Paraflavitalea devenefica: one gene and its partner. The protein of the gene in region 1 binds, or shares a complex with, the protein of each later gene. Links are inferred from orthologs where the notes say so. Each region holds a gene or a part of one and is shown on either strand. Other genes may lie near its edges.

Region 1 (8,273 bases):
GTACGGCGCAGATGGTGTTAAGATCTATTTTGGTGCTTATTCATCCGATTTTGCAGAGAATCCTGCTTATGCCGACAGGCAAACGCTGGTGCTGGTAGGTACTAAGGCAAATACTACCGCAGCAGGCGTGGCCAACAAAGACATTTACGTCAACACCGGAAAGGGCAATTCCATCCTGGCTTACAATTATGGCCAGATGTGCCCTCCCAACTGTTCCAATGGCGGTCCTATCAAGCCTGCAGAACCCGCCGGTGATGAATGGGGTGGTATTGGCGTAACCATCGTTGACCGTGGCGACAAGGGTGTGGTTATCGTTTAACAGCAGTCCCTTTTTACTTAATTCGACCTCCCGCCTGGCGGGAGGTTTTCTTTTTTAAGAAATACTGGCTATTTTTAAGGGGATATGCAATATATCAGCATTATAATTATTCTGATCAGCCTGATAGCCGGTATTACGGTCTATTTTACGCCCAGAACCCCGTTTTATCTTAAAACTTTCCCGGTTTTTTTACTGGGTTGTTTGTTTACTGACATCTATGGCAGGTACCTTCATTCCACCGGACAGCAAAATGTTTACCTGTATAACCTGTTTTCTGTTTATTCTTTTACTTATTATTTGTATGTGCTGCAACGGATCGTTCAGAACCGGAAAATAAAAAGAATACTGCTGGGTATTGCAGTCCTGTTCCCCATACTGGGTATCCTGATCATTTCCACGCAAAGCACAGATACTTTTAGCAGTACTGTTTATACCATAGGCAGTTTGGCGATCATTATTATTGGTATCTATTATTTCTTTGAATTGTTCCAGTTGAAGCAGGCGATCAACCTTGCCCGGGAACCTGCTTTCTGGATATGCTGCGGCCTGTTGTTTTTTTACTGTTGCAGCTTTCCGCTGTTGGGGCTGGCCAATTATTTATACCGGCTTTCGCCATTGCTGCTGGAGAACCTGACTTTTATTTTAAGCTTTCTTAACGTACTGCTCTACTCGTTGTTCACCATTGGCTTTTTATGCAGGTTGAGGTTCCATAAGCCTGCTTTATAAAGTATATAACTACCCTAAAGTCCGGTCTTCCTGTTATTTAGATCAGCGGCCGATCAAAATTTATTTATAATTTACGGCCCGGCTGCTGTTTTACTATTCATATTATGTACTATTCTTTATGCAAGACCAGGGACAAGAGATTTATTCTATCGTGATCATTGGAGGGGTGATAGCCCTTTTACTGGTAGGTTTTATCGTAGCCACCCTGTTTTTGTACCAGCGCAGGCAGCACCGGCATGCCAGTGAACTGGCCCGGATGAAGGATCTGTATGAGCAGGAGGTATTGCGCTCGCAACTGGAGATCCAGGAAGCGACTTTCAAGATGATCGGGCAGGAATTACATGATAATATCGGGCAGGTTTTATCGGTAGTGAAGTTATCACTGGCCATATTGCCCATTGATAAGGACCATGAAGCGTATGAACCTATCCTTACTTCCCGGCAAATACTGAATAAAGCAGCCCTGGACCTTTCTGATCTTACCAAAAGTCTGCATAGTGACCGTATCGCCCAGATAGGCCTGGTAGAGGCCATCCGGTTTGAGATGGAGAACGTGCGTAAGAGCGGTCTGATGGACGTGGAGTATGAGGTAACAGGTTCGGAGTATGATTTTGATGGCCAGAAAGCCACGTTCCTGTTCCGGATGTTCCAGGAAATGCTGAATAATATTCTGAAGCATTCCCAGGCTGCTAAAGTTGCTGTGAGCCTGCTTTTTTCGGAAGATAACCGGTTTGTCCTTACCCTGGCCGATAATGGCGTCGGATTTGACGTGGAGGCCAAGAGAAATTCTGTTTCTTCTTCCTCTGGTGTTGGATTAAAGAGTATCTTCAACAGGGCAAAACTGATTGGTGCTGATTTAGATATGAAAAGTGTTCCGGGGAAGGGAACTACGGTGACCATTCAATTATCTTTGCCACAAGAAAGCTAAGCACTCTCCGAAATGACAGTTGGTAAACAAATACAGGTAGCGGTTGCTGATGATCATACCCTGATGCGCAAGGCATTGGCCAGGTTGATCAGCACGTTTGCGAATTACACTATTTTATTTGAGGCCGACAATGGCTCAGATGTAAAGGACAAGATCAGCAAGCATATTATTCCGGATATTCTCCTGCTGGATGTAAGTATGCCCGGCATGGATGGATATGAAACCGTGAAATGGTTATTCAAGAATCACCCTCATATCAAGGTACTGGCTTTGTCTATGTCCAGTGATGAAAGTACCATTATCCGCATGCTGCGGCTGGGCGCCAAAGGCTATATTATGAAGAATACAGAGCCTGAAGAGCTGAAGCTGGCATTGGATTCGGTGATGGAAAAGAATTTTTACCTCTCAGAATATATCTCCGGCAAGATCATCAGCGGCCTGCACAAGGATATTGACCAGCCTGATGAGCCGATTTCCCTGACAGAGAAAGAAAAGGAATTCCTGCAATGGGTATGCTCAGAGCTTACTTATAAGGATATTGCCGCTAAAATGTTTGTAAGTCCACGGACGGTAGATGACTACCGTAACTCCCTCTTTGAAAAGCTCAAAGTAAAAACAAGGGTGGGGCTGGTATTATATGCCATCCGCCACGGCATGGTAGAAGCTTAGGACGCACTATTAATCCAGTAATTTTTTTACGTAGGCTATTTGCCCCTGGTGGTAAATATTGTGCTGTATCAGCCCGTGCAGCATATAGCCGATGGTATAGGTACGCTGACTGACCGGTGATGCCAGGAAATCGTCGTTTTTAGATTGCAGCAGTTCAAGGATACGCCGGTGAGTTGCCTTTAACTCATTGACCCCGTTTTTCCAGGTATGGATGGTAGGGTCTATTTCCCGCCAGTCGAGCGCTTCATAATAACTTATTTGTTTTTGGGTATCTCCTTCCAGGGTGCTTTGCACCGCCTCTGCCCAGGCAATCATGTGGTACAGTATTTCAATCAGTGCATGGCCTTTTTCATCAGGGTTGATGAAGACGCTGGCAGGCTCTACTTCTTTCAGGATCGCATAGAGGGAGCGGCCATACCAGGGATCGCCATCGAGGGATCCCTGCAGCGTGGTAATGATGTACTGTACTTCCTTGTTCATGGCAATTGTTTGTATAAAGGTACCACGGCTAAAAAACCATACCAATAAAAAATCCCGGTTGCATGAACCGGGATTTTTTATTGTCAGACTATTGTCTTTTAAACGGGATTATTTGCTCAGGTACATGCTCCTGTCTTTGTACAACTGGCGGAAGTAAGGATCGCGCAGGTCTTTGATAAAGCGGATCGCTTCGCCGGTCGATTTCATTTCAGGGCCCAGTTCCTTGTTCACGCCCGGGAATTTCTCAAAGCTGAATACCGGTTCCTTGATCGCATATCCTTTCAGGCGCTTCACCACTTTCAGGTCGCGGAGCCTTTGCTCGCCCAGCATTACTTTGGTAGCAATGTTGAGGTAAGGTATCTGGTAAGCTTTGGCGATGAATGGCGTGGTACGGGAAGCGCGCGGGTTGGCCTCTATCACATACACTTTACCATCCTTGATGGCAAACTGGATGTTGATAAGCCCTTTGATATTGAGTTTGAAGGCAATCTTCCTGGCGTATTCTTCCATGGTTTCCACGATCAGGGGCGAGAGGTTGAACTGCGGCAATACGGCGTTACTGTCGCCGCTATGGATGCCTGCCGGCTCAATGTGCTCCATAAGACCCATGATATGAACGGTTTCCCCATCGCAGATGGCGTCTATTTCCGCCTCCTGGCAACGGTCCAGGAAGTGGTCAATAAGGATCTTATTGCCGGGGATATGCTTCAGCAGACTTACTACTGCTTTTTCTACTTCCTCGTCATTGATCACGATACGCATCCTTTGTCCGCCCAGTACATAGCTGGGACGAACCAGTACGGGATAACCTACTTTATTGGCCACTTCAACAGCTTCATCTACTGTAAAAGCAGTGCCATAGTCGGGGTAAGGTATATTTAATTCTTTCAGCAGGTCACTGAAGCGGCCACGGTCTTCCGCGATGTCCATGCTGTCGTAAGAAGTTCCAATGATCTTGATGCCTTTTTCATGGAGGCGCTCGGCCAGTTTCAAGGCTGTTTGTCCGCCCAACTGAACAATCACCCCTTCCGGTTTCTCCAGTTCAATGATCTCCCAGAGGTGTTCCCAGAATACCGGCTCGAAGTATAATTTATCGGCCATATCGAAGTCTGTGGAAACGGTCTCAGGATTACAGTTCAGCATGATGGCTTCATAACCGCACTCTTTGAGGGCCAGCAGACCATGTACACAGCAATAATCGAATTCAATACCCTGACCGATGCGGTTGGGGCCTGAGCCCAGTACGATGACTTTTTTCTTTTTGCTGGCTTTGCTTTCGCTATTGTTGCCGGATTCAAAAGTGGAGTAGAAGTAGGGAGTCTTCGCTTCAAATTCTGCACTGCAGGTATCTACCATTTTGTATACGCGGGTGATGCCGGCTGCCTTCCTTTTCTCATAGACGGCTTCGTCATTACCGTCCTGCATGATGGTAGAGATCTGCTGATCGCTGAAGCCGAGGAATTTCGCCTGTTTCAGCACATCTTCGGGCAGAGTAGCCAGTTTGTATTTGGCTATCTCCTTCTCCAGGTTCACGATCTTCTGGACCTCATTCACAAACCAGCGGTCAATGCCCGTGGCTTTGGAGATGGTGCCTACAGATACGCCCAGTGTGAGAGCGTCCTTGATACGGAAGATGCGGTCCCATTTCGGGGTTTTGATGTATTCGATGAGCTCTTCGGCGTGCATGCGGCTATGGCCGTAGTAGCCAAGTCCGATGGCATTGTTCTCCAGGCTTTGGCAGGCTTTCTGGATGGCTTCTGTAAAGCTTCTTCCGATGGCCATTACCTCACCCACGCTCTTCATTTGCAAGCCGAGGGTATCATTGGCGCCTTTGAATTTGTCGAAGTTCCAGCGGGGCATTTTAACGATCACGTAATCCAGCGCCGGTTCAAAATAGGCGGAAGTGGTTTGGGTGATCTGGTTTTTCAGCTCATCGAGGTTATAACCGATGGCCAGTTTGGCCGCTATTTTGGCGATGGGGTATCCGGTGGCTTTGGAGGCGAGGGCCGAAGATCGGCTTACCCGCGGGTTGATCTCTACGGAGATGAGTTCTTCTGTTTCGGGATTCAGGGCAAACTGTACGTTACAGCCGCCGGCAAAGTTGCCAAGGCTGCGCATCATGAGGATGGCTTTGTTGCGCATATCCTGGAAGGCGGTATCGCTCAGGGTCATGGCAGGCGCCACGGTAATGGAATCGCCTGTATGTACGCCCATGGGGTCCACGTTCTCTACCGTACAAATGATGGCAACGTTGTCGTTTTTATCGCGCAGCAGCTCCAGCTCATATTCTTTCCATCCCAGTACGGCCTTTTCTACCAATACTTCGTGGATGGGGGAGGCTTTAAGACCTCTGTCGAGAGCTGCTTCCAGTTCAGATTTGTCGTGTACAAAGCCGCCGCCTGTACCACCGAGGGTAAAGGAAGGGCGGATTACGAGGGGGAAGCCAATGGCCTGGGCAAATTCTTTTCCTTCCAGCAGAGAGTTGGCCACTCTGGAAGGTGCTACCGGCACATTAATCTTTACCATGAGCTGGCGGAATTTCTCGCGGTCCTCTGCGGTATCAATGGCTTCAATATCCACGCCGATCATACGGACATGGTATTTTTCCCAAACGCCCAGTTCTGCGGCTTCTTTGGCCAGGTTGAGGGCCGTTTGTCCGCCCATTGTAGGCAGTACGGCATCAATCTGGTTTTCGTCCAGGATCTGTTCAATACTCTCTACTGTTAAGGGCAGCAGGTACACTTTATCGGCCATCATAGGATCGGTCATGATGGTGGCGGGGTTACTGTTGATAAGGATCACTTTGATCCCTTCTTCGCGCAGACTGCGGGCAGCCTGGGTGCCGGAGTAGTCAAATTCACAAGCTTGTCCGATGATAATGGGTCCTGAACCGATGATAAGTACTGACTTGATCGAGGTGTCTTTGGGCATCTTCTTTTACGCTGTTTTTTTGCTTTTTTTAAAAAATTCCCGGTCTTACCGGCGGGATAAATTGCGCAAAAGTAAGGTGATGGGGGGAATAATGCGGATTATTTTTTGGCTCATGGCAAAGATGACGGGAAGGGGGTCATTTAGAGGGGGTTAGGGTTGGTTCGGAGGACACGAACCAAGGCTGACTGGGACACAAACCAAGGCTTGACTGGGACACGAACCAGGGCTGACAGTGATAGGCTGTTTGATAGGGGCCTGATAGGGAGTTGGGTGGGAGTTGATCGGGAGTTAGGCAGGGGTTAGGTGGGAGTAAAGTCGCTATAAGGTCGCTATAACATCGCTGTAAGGTCGCTGTAAGATCGTTGTAAGGTTGCTATAAGGATAGCAGTAAAGAAGGGGAAATAAAAAAGCCTCTCCCACCGGCAGAGGCTATTATTTGCTGGTAGAAAAAAATTGATGTGTTCAGTTGTTGTGAAAAGCAGCGATCTCGATATCATCCAACGGCACACCGCCCTGGCGAATGAATTTCTTCTCTTCTGCCAGATGGCGCTTTTCCTCAAAACGGCTCTTGATACGAAATACCCATTTCTGCTTAGCTTCTGTTCCTTTGAACATCCCGACTATGGACCCTACCGTTAATGCCAGTAGTAAAACCGTCCTGTTACGTATCATACTCATAAAACACAGGTTGTAGATTTATTCTTTCATTTCATATAATCTTAGACAATTTATATACGCCAAAAGCTGTTCCATAGTTCATAAAAAAACATACAACTAAGTGGGTATTTTTAAAACTTAACATACTAATAGCGAATCCATCTGTCCTTTCTCTTTATACCCATTGCCGTGCCGGGTAACCCAACCGCCGGATTTTTAATATTAGTTTAATATTGGCTTGTCAAATCCGGTATTTTATTAGCCAAATCGTTCATGTAATTAGTCGCTTTTTTTTCATTTGCAGTAAACAAAACGAGTGATTGGTAGTCTATTTCCAGTGGATGGAGGAATTCCAGAATCAGGAGGTGGATGCAGGATGGCGGATTCCCGTAGTTTTGCACACTACTAACCCATAAATTGATTTGATCGGATGCGTGTATTGGTTTTTGTATTGTTAGGTTGTGCCCAACACCTGCAGGCGCAGCTTTTTCAGCCTGCTGATTACCCGCAGGGGTATTTCCGCAACCCGCTGGAGATCCCGATGGACCTGAGCGGCAATTTTGGTGAGCTACGTCCCAACCATTACCATATGGGGCTTGACCTGAAAACGAAGGCCCGCGAGAACCAGCCTGTGTATGCGGCGGCCGACGGGTATATAGCCCGGATCAAGATTGAGCCCGGTGGTTTTGGCCGCGCCATCTATATTAATCATCCCAATGGGTTTACTACGCTCTATGCGCACCTCAATGATTTTAATTCAAAACTGGAATACTGGGTAAAGCAGCAGCAGTATGCCCGCGAATCGTGGGCTGTTACGCTCGAACCTGTGCCTGGTCAGTTCCCGGTAAAGAAAGGCGATTTCCTGGCCTATAGCGGCAATACCGGCGGCTCCCAGGCGCCGCACCTGCATTTTGAGGTCAGGCGTACGGCCGATGATGTGAATGTAAATCCGATGTTGTTTGGATTTCCGCTGGCCGATAATACGACTCCGCGCATTTTACGGCTGGCCGTGTATGACAGGACCAGGAGCCTGTATGAGCAATCGCCCCGGATTATTCCCATAAAGGGAACCGGCAGCAACTATACCACTGCACCACCCCTGGTTACGGCAGCTTCTCCCAGAGTAAGTTTTGCCATTACCGCCTTTGATACCCATACCGGCTCTTCCAACCTGAATGGTATTTATGAAGCCTCACTGTATGTGGATGAGGAACTGATCACCGGCTTCCGGATGGACGATATCAGCTATAATGATACCCGCTACCTGAATGCCCATATAGATTACCGTACGAAGGCGGCAGGCGGCGCCTGGTTGCAGCATTTGTCGGACCCGCCGGGGTATATCAATTCCATTTATAAGAAGGTAAAAGGAGATGGTGTTATTGACATCAGCGACGGAGCGGCTCATGCCGTTCGTATTGTGATAAAGGACGGGTATAATAATACCGCAACCCTCCACTATACTGTTCAGTATAACGGAGCGGCTGTAGCGCCGGTAACGAATGCGGATAAAATGTTTTACCCTTTTATGCTGGATGGCTTTGAAACGCCCCATTGTGAGTT
Region 2 (5,314 bases), on another replicon or contig:
CATGGCATACCAGGCAATGCAGGCACCATGTTTCCCGAGGCCTGGACAGCACAACGCCTTACTACCATGCATGTACCGTTACTGATATATAATCCTTCGCTGGTAGCTCCACGCCGCACGGGTAATATTTGCTCACAGGTGGATGTATTGCCTACTATTGCAGGACTTGCCAATATTCCTTATACCAATACTACCCTGGGAAGAGACCTGTTGGATTCGACTACGCATTCGTTTGCGTTTATCTTCGAACCCGATAATAATATTACCGGTGTGATAAAAGGCAATTATTTTTACCGGCGTCTGTTAAAGACAGGTAAGGAAGAATTGTTATCGGTAGTGGACAATTCCATACCCGGTAAAGATCCTGCAACAAAAGCCGTTACTGATGAGATGCGTACGCTGACCGAGGCGCTCCATGAAACGGCCAAATACCTGTTGCTGAATAATAAGAAAAAGCATTGAGACACAATAGCAACGAGGCATGGAGACGACGGGGATTCGCAGTTTGCTGGTTTTTAAGGCTTCATTTTCCACAATTTGGTTATATATGTGTTTCTTTCCTTAATTTCCCGCTTCCTAAGCATGTCCATCCCATCCTGTTGTTTGGTTGGTTGTGATTAGCTTTCAATTTATGCTGTATCATTACAATTTGTAATCATATCCTGTAAAATACCCACAAGTGGTAATCTCTGCATAGTAGCAAACACCCTATTTTTGTAACTGATAAAAACCCTTGGCACTGTGGCATTGATCAAAAGCATATCAGGTATTCGTGGAACAATTGGTGGTAAAAGCGGAGACAATTTAACGCCGCTGGATGTTGTAAAGTTTGCCGCTGCTTTCGGCAGTTGGCTGCTGGAGAAAGGTTCCAACCGTAAAGTAGTTATTGGCCGCGATGGCCGCATCAGTGGGTCCATGGTACAACAACTGGTGACAAATACACTCACCGGTTTGGGCATTGACGTAGTAGATGTTGGCCTCTCTACCACGCCTACCGTTGAGCTGGCAGTGGTATGGGAAAAAGCTGCCGGCGGTATTATTATTACAGCCAGTCATAATCCCAAAGAATGGAATGCCCTGAAACTGCTGAATGAGCAGGGTGAATTTATCAGTGCAGCAGATGGCGCTATTGTACTGGAAAAAGCCAGCAAAGAAGATTTTACTTTTACCTCCGTAGATAAACTGGGCACTTATACCCTGCACGAAACCAGCTTGCAGCAACATATTGATGCGGTGGTGAACTATCCGCTGGTGAATGCAGAAGATATCCGTAAAAAGAAATACAAGGCCGTCGTAGATGTGATCAATTCTACCGGCGCCTTATTTGTCCCTCCCCTGCTCAAAGCGCTGGGTGTAGAAAATGTCGTGGTGCTGAATGAAGAAGTAACCGGTAAGTTTGCCCACAATCCGGAGCCCCTGCCGGAAAACCTCACTGAGCTAAGCAATGCAGTCCGCAAGCACAAAGCCGATTTCGGCATTGCCGTGGACCCGGATGTAGACCGCCTCTGCTTTGTATGTGAAGACGGCAGCATGTTTGGAGAAGAATACACACTGGTAGCAGTGGCCGATTATGTATTGAGCAAGAAGGTAGGCAATACCGTGAGCAATATGAGCAGCACGAAAGCGCTCAAGGAAGTTACCCTTAAACATGGGGGTGAATATTTTCCTTCGGCAGTGGGTGAAGTGAATGTGGTGACGAAAATGAAAGAAGTAAAAGCAGTGATTGGCGGCGAAGGCAACGGCGGTATCATTGTTCCTGACTTCCATTATGGCCGTGATGCACTGATCGGTATCGGTTTGTTTTTGAGTTCTCTTGCTACACACAAGAATGGCATGAAGTCTTTCCGCACCCGCTATCCCGACTATTTTATTTCCAAGAATAAGATTGAACTGGAAAATGGCATTGATGTGAAAGCCATTTTTGAGCGTATCCAAAAGAAGTATAAAAACCAGCCTGTGAATACAGAGGATGGTTTGAAGATTGAATTTGATAGTGATTGGGTACATCTCCGTACTTCCAATACCGAACCTATTATCCGCATCTATGCGGAAAGTAATTTTGAAACGACCGCCAACAATATTGCCCTGCGATTGATGCAGGATATCAAGGAATCATTGTAAAAGAATCCTGAATAAGACCTGACAGGTTTTCCGGGTACTCAGCCGGCGAAACCTGTCAGGTCTTCGTCTTTTATTATCTTTAGGTGAATGAAACCGCTGATCGCTTTATTATTAATCCTTATTGGTAGCACCACCACCTTTGCACAAAAGAAAACAGTAACCCAGATCAAGGCAGAGCTGGAAAAGGCTACCAATAGCCCGCTGTACGTAAAAGATGTGTTGAAGAAAAGGTTTGTAATTGATACGATCGTTATCCGCGGCACCAACCGGTTTATAGGCCTGCCGGATAGCCTGGGCTATCATGGCAAAGTGGGTAAAGTATACGGCCCTTATAATAATGGGAAGACACTGGTACAGATCCTGGCCAAAGCACCCGCCACCTTTAATCATATTGCTCAGATCTTCCTGGACACCTCTGTATTTACCCGGCGTATTGCGGACTCCCTGACCGATAATATCATGCTGCGTATCAGGCAGGGCAGCACCACTTTCGAAGATATGGCCCAGGCTTATTCCATGGGTGGGGAAGCGGCCACCAAAGGCGACCTGGGATGGGTTGTGAGGGGCTCGCTGATACCGCAGATAGAAAAAGAGCTCTCCAGGCGCAAAAAGGGTGATATTTTTAAGATATGGACAGCCAACGGCCTGCACATTATCCGCAAGCTGGATGATGCCAAAGAAGACCATGGTTATGCCCTTATGATGCGGGTATTCCTGTAATGGGTTATTTCCTGTTGAGCAGGTATTGCAACGCCAGTTCATACCCCTTCAGCCCCAGGCCAAAGATGCTGCCTGCTGCTTTAGCAGATACATGGGATAGCTTGCGAAAATCTTCCCGTGCATGTACATTGGAGATATGTACTTCCACGACGGGTGCTTTAATAGCCGCAATGGCATCGCCAATGGCTACGGAAGTATGGGTATAGGCAGCAGGATTAATGATGATGCCATCATAGTCGAACCCTACCCGCTGTATCTCATTCACCAGCTCCCCTTCTACATTACTTTGGTAATAATGCAGGTTTGCCTGTGGGTATTGTTGCTTGAGTTCTTCGAAATACTGTTCGAAAGACATACTGCCATAAATACCCGGCTCTCTTTTGCCCAGCAGGTTAAGATTAGGCCCATTGATGATTGCGATCTTCATACGATAGTTTGCCGGCTAAAAATACTGCATTTACGTGAAAAGAGCGAAAGGGTGAGCCGCCTTTGGAAGGCTACACACCCTTTCGTTACATTATAAGTATGATCCTTCTTTAAAAATTCACTTTAACTTTTACTACTTTATGCTCTCTTACCAGGTTGATGAAGTCATCAAAGAGGTAGCGGCTATCGTGCGGGCCTGGCGTTGCTTCAGGGTGGTATTGCACGGAGAAGGCTGGTTTATCTTTCAGGCGGATACCTTCAATGGATTCATCATTCAGGTTCACGTGGGTGATTTCCACATTTTTGGCTTTCTTCACCGATTCCGGGTTCACACCGAAACCATGATTCTGGGTAGTGATCTCGCATTTACCCGTTACCAGGTTCTTCACGGGGTGGTTCAGTCCGCGATGACCGTGGTGCAACTTAAAGGTCTCGATGTCGTTGGCTAATGCCAGCAACTGGTGGCCCAGGCAGATACCGAAAGTAGGCTTGCTTTCCTTCAGTATTTCCTTTACAGTGGCTACTGCATAATCCATGGCAGAAGGATCTCCGGGGCCATTGGAGATGAAGTAACCATCGGGATTGAATTGCTTTAATTCACTGATCGGCGTTTTGGCAGGAAATACTTTTACAAAAGCGCCCCTGTCAACCATACACTGCAGGATGTTCTTTTTAGTGCCATAATCCATCACCGCTACTTTTACAGCAGCAGTGGCCTCATCACCCATGGTATAAGGCTTTTCGGTGCTTACATAGCTGGCCAGTTCAAGACCCTCCATGCTGGGCACTTTAGCCAGTTCTTTCTTCAGCTCTTCCACATCCAGTATCTCAGAAGAGATGATACAGTTCATGGCGCCTTTTTCCCGTACATGGGTTACCAGGGCACGGGTATCAATTTCTTCGATGCAAACGATGTTATTATCCTGCAGGTATTGCTCCAGAGAGGCATTGGCCTGCTTGCGGGAATATTGCTCTTCGAGGTTACGGCCAATAAGACCGCGGATCTTCACACTGCCCGACTCCACATCGGTATCCTTGGTACCATAGTTACCAACATGCACATTGTTCATGATAATGATCTGGCCATAATAGCTGGGATCAGTGAACACTTCCTGGTATCCGGTCATACCGGTATTAAAACAAATTTCCCCGGCAGTAGTACCAATCTTTCCAAAGGCTTTACCAAAGTGAACGGTACCATCCGCCAATAACAGAACAGCAGGTTTTTGTGTTGTGGACATGTGTATCGAAAAATTTTGCAAAGAAAAGAATTATTAGATGTATTTGAAGTTAAAATTGTTCACAGTTTGTACCGGGCAGGTGGGAAGACGGTAAGCATTGAAACTCAGCCGTTACCTTCTTCACGCCTTACCGCCTTTCCGGCAATAGGACATTCAAAAAAAGCCCCGCACTTTATATGCGGGGCTTTGATATAAAAAGAGTTCGGAATCATGCTTATTCAGCGGCTTTATCTTCGGATTTCGCATCTTCGGCCTTCGCATCACCAGCCTTTTTGGTGGTTCTGCTACGACGTGTTTTCTTAGCCGGCTCTTTCGCCTCTGTTTTACCCTTACCGTAGATCTCGTTGAAGTCTACCAGTTCAATTAACCCCATTTCAGCATTATCACCCTGGCGGATGCCGAGCTTAATGATGCGGGTATAACCACCGGGACGACCGCCAATTTTCTCGGCAATGGTGCTGAACAGTTCAGTAACAGCCTCTTTATCCTGTAGGTAGCTGAATACTACACGACGTTGGTGAGTAGTATTTTCTTTACCCTTGGTGATCAGGGGCTCGATGTACGTACGCAACGCTTTGGCCTTGGCGAGGGTAGTTACGATTCTCTTGTGGGATATCAGCTCGCAGGCTAAGTTGCTCAGCAACGCCTTTCTGTGCGATGCCGTCCTGCTCAGGTTGTTGATCTTGTCTCCGTGGCGCATGACTTTTAAGTTTTACCGGCTGTACCGTGTCAGGAATTACAGCCTACTGTTATTAAAAAATTACAATTCTTCTTTATCCAAACCCAGTTTGCTCAGGTCCATACCA

Evidence for each region.
Region 2: the proteins of carB (region 1) and carA are in contact, whole or in part, in a solved structure (PDB 1KEE), measured with the Escherichia coli proteins. The link is inferred for Paraflavitalea devenefica from one-to-one orthologs.

The regions. Positions count from the first base shown.
Region 1 is NZ_JAARML010000001.1:1,818,511-1,826,783, forward strand. The notes cover bases 3,031-6,418. They hold carB (carbamoyl-phosphate synthase large subunit), read right to left. Parts: upstream 6,054-6,418; coding sequence 3,231-6,053; downstream 3,031-3,230. Other genes in these bases: HB364_RS07455 (DinB family protein), read right to left, coding at 3,031-3,122. In the rest of the region: HB364_RS07435 (hypothetical protein), read left to right, coding at 1-319; HB364_RS07440 (hypothetical protein), read left to right, coding at 404-1,045; HB364_RS07445 (sensor histidine kinase), read left to right, coding at 1,164-1,973; HB364_RS07450 (response regulator transcription factor), read left to right, coding at 1,986-2,642; more of HB364_RS07455, read right to left, coding at 2,652-3,030; HB364_RS07465 (hypothetical protein), read right to left, coding at 6,516-6,731; HB364_RS07470 (M23 family metallopeptidase), read left to right, coding at 7,141-8,273. UniProt on the Escherichia coli protein: Large subunit of the glutamine-dependent carbamoyl phosphate synthetase (CPSase).
Region 2 is NZ_JAARML010000002.1:419,347-424,660, reverse strand. The notes cover bases 2,444-5,314. They hold carA (glutamine-hydrolyzing carbamoyl-phosphate synthase small subunit), read right to left. Parts: upstream 4,509-5,314; coding sequence 3,378-4,508; downstream 2,444-3,377. Other genes in these bases: HB364_RS11320 (DNA-directed RNA polymerase subunit alpha), read right to left, coding at 5,269-5,314; rplQ (50S ribosomal protein L17), read right to left, coding at 4,723-5,208; aroQ (type II 3-dehydroquinate dehydratase), read right to left, coding at 2,846-3,268; HB364_RS11340 (peptidylprolyl isomerase), read left to right, coding at 2,444-2,841. Outside these bases: HB364_RS11350 (LTA synthase family protein), read left to right, coding at 1-462; glmM (phosphoglucosamine mutase), read left to right, coding at 742-2,121; more of HB364_RS11340, read left to right, coding at 2,209-2,443. UniProt on the Escherichia coli protein: Small subunit of the glutamine-dependent carbamoyl phosphate synthetase (CPSase).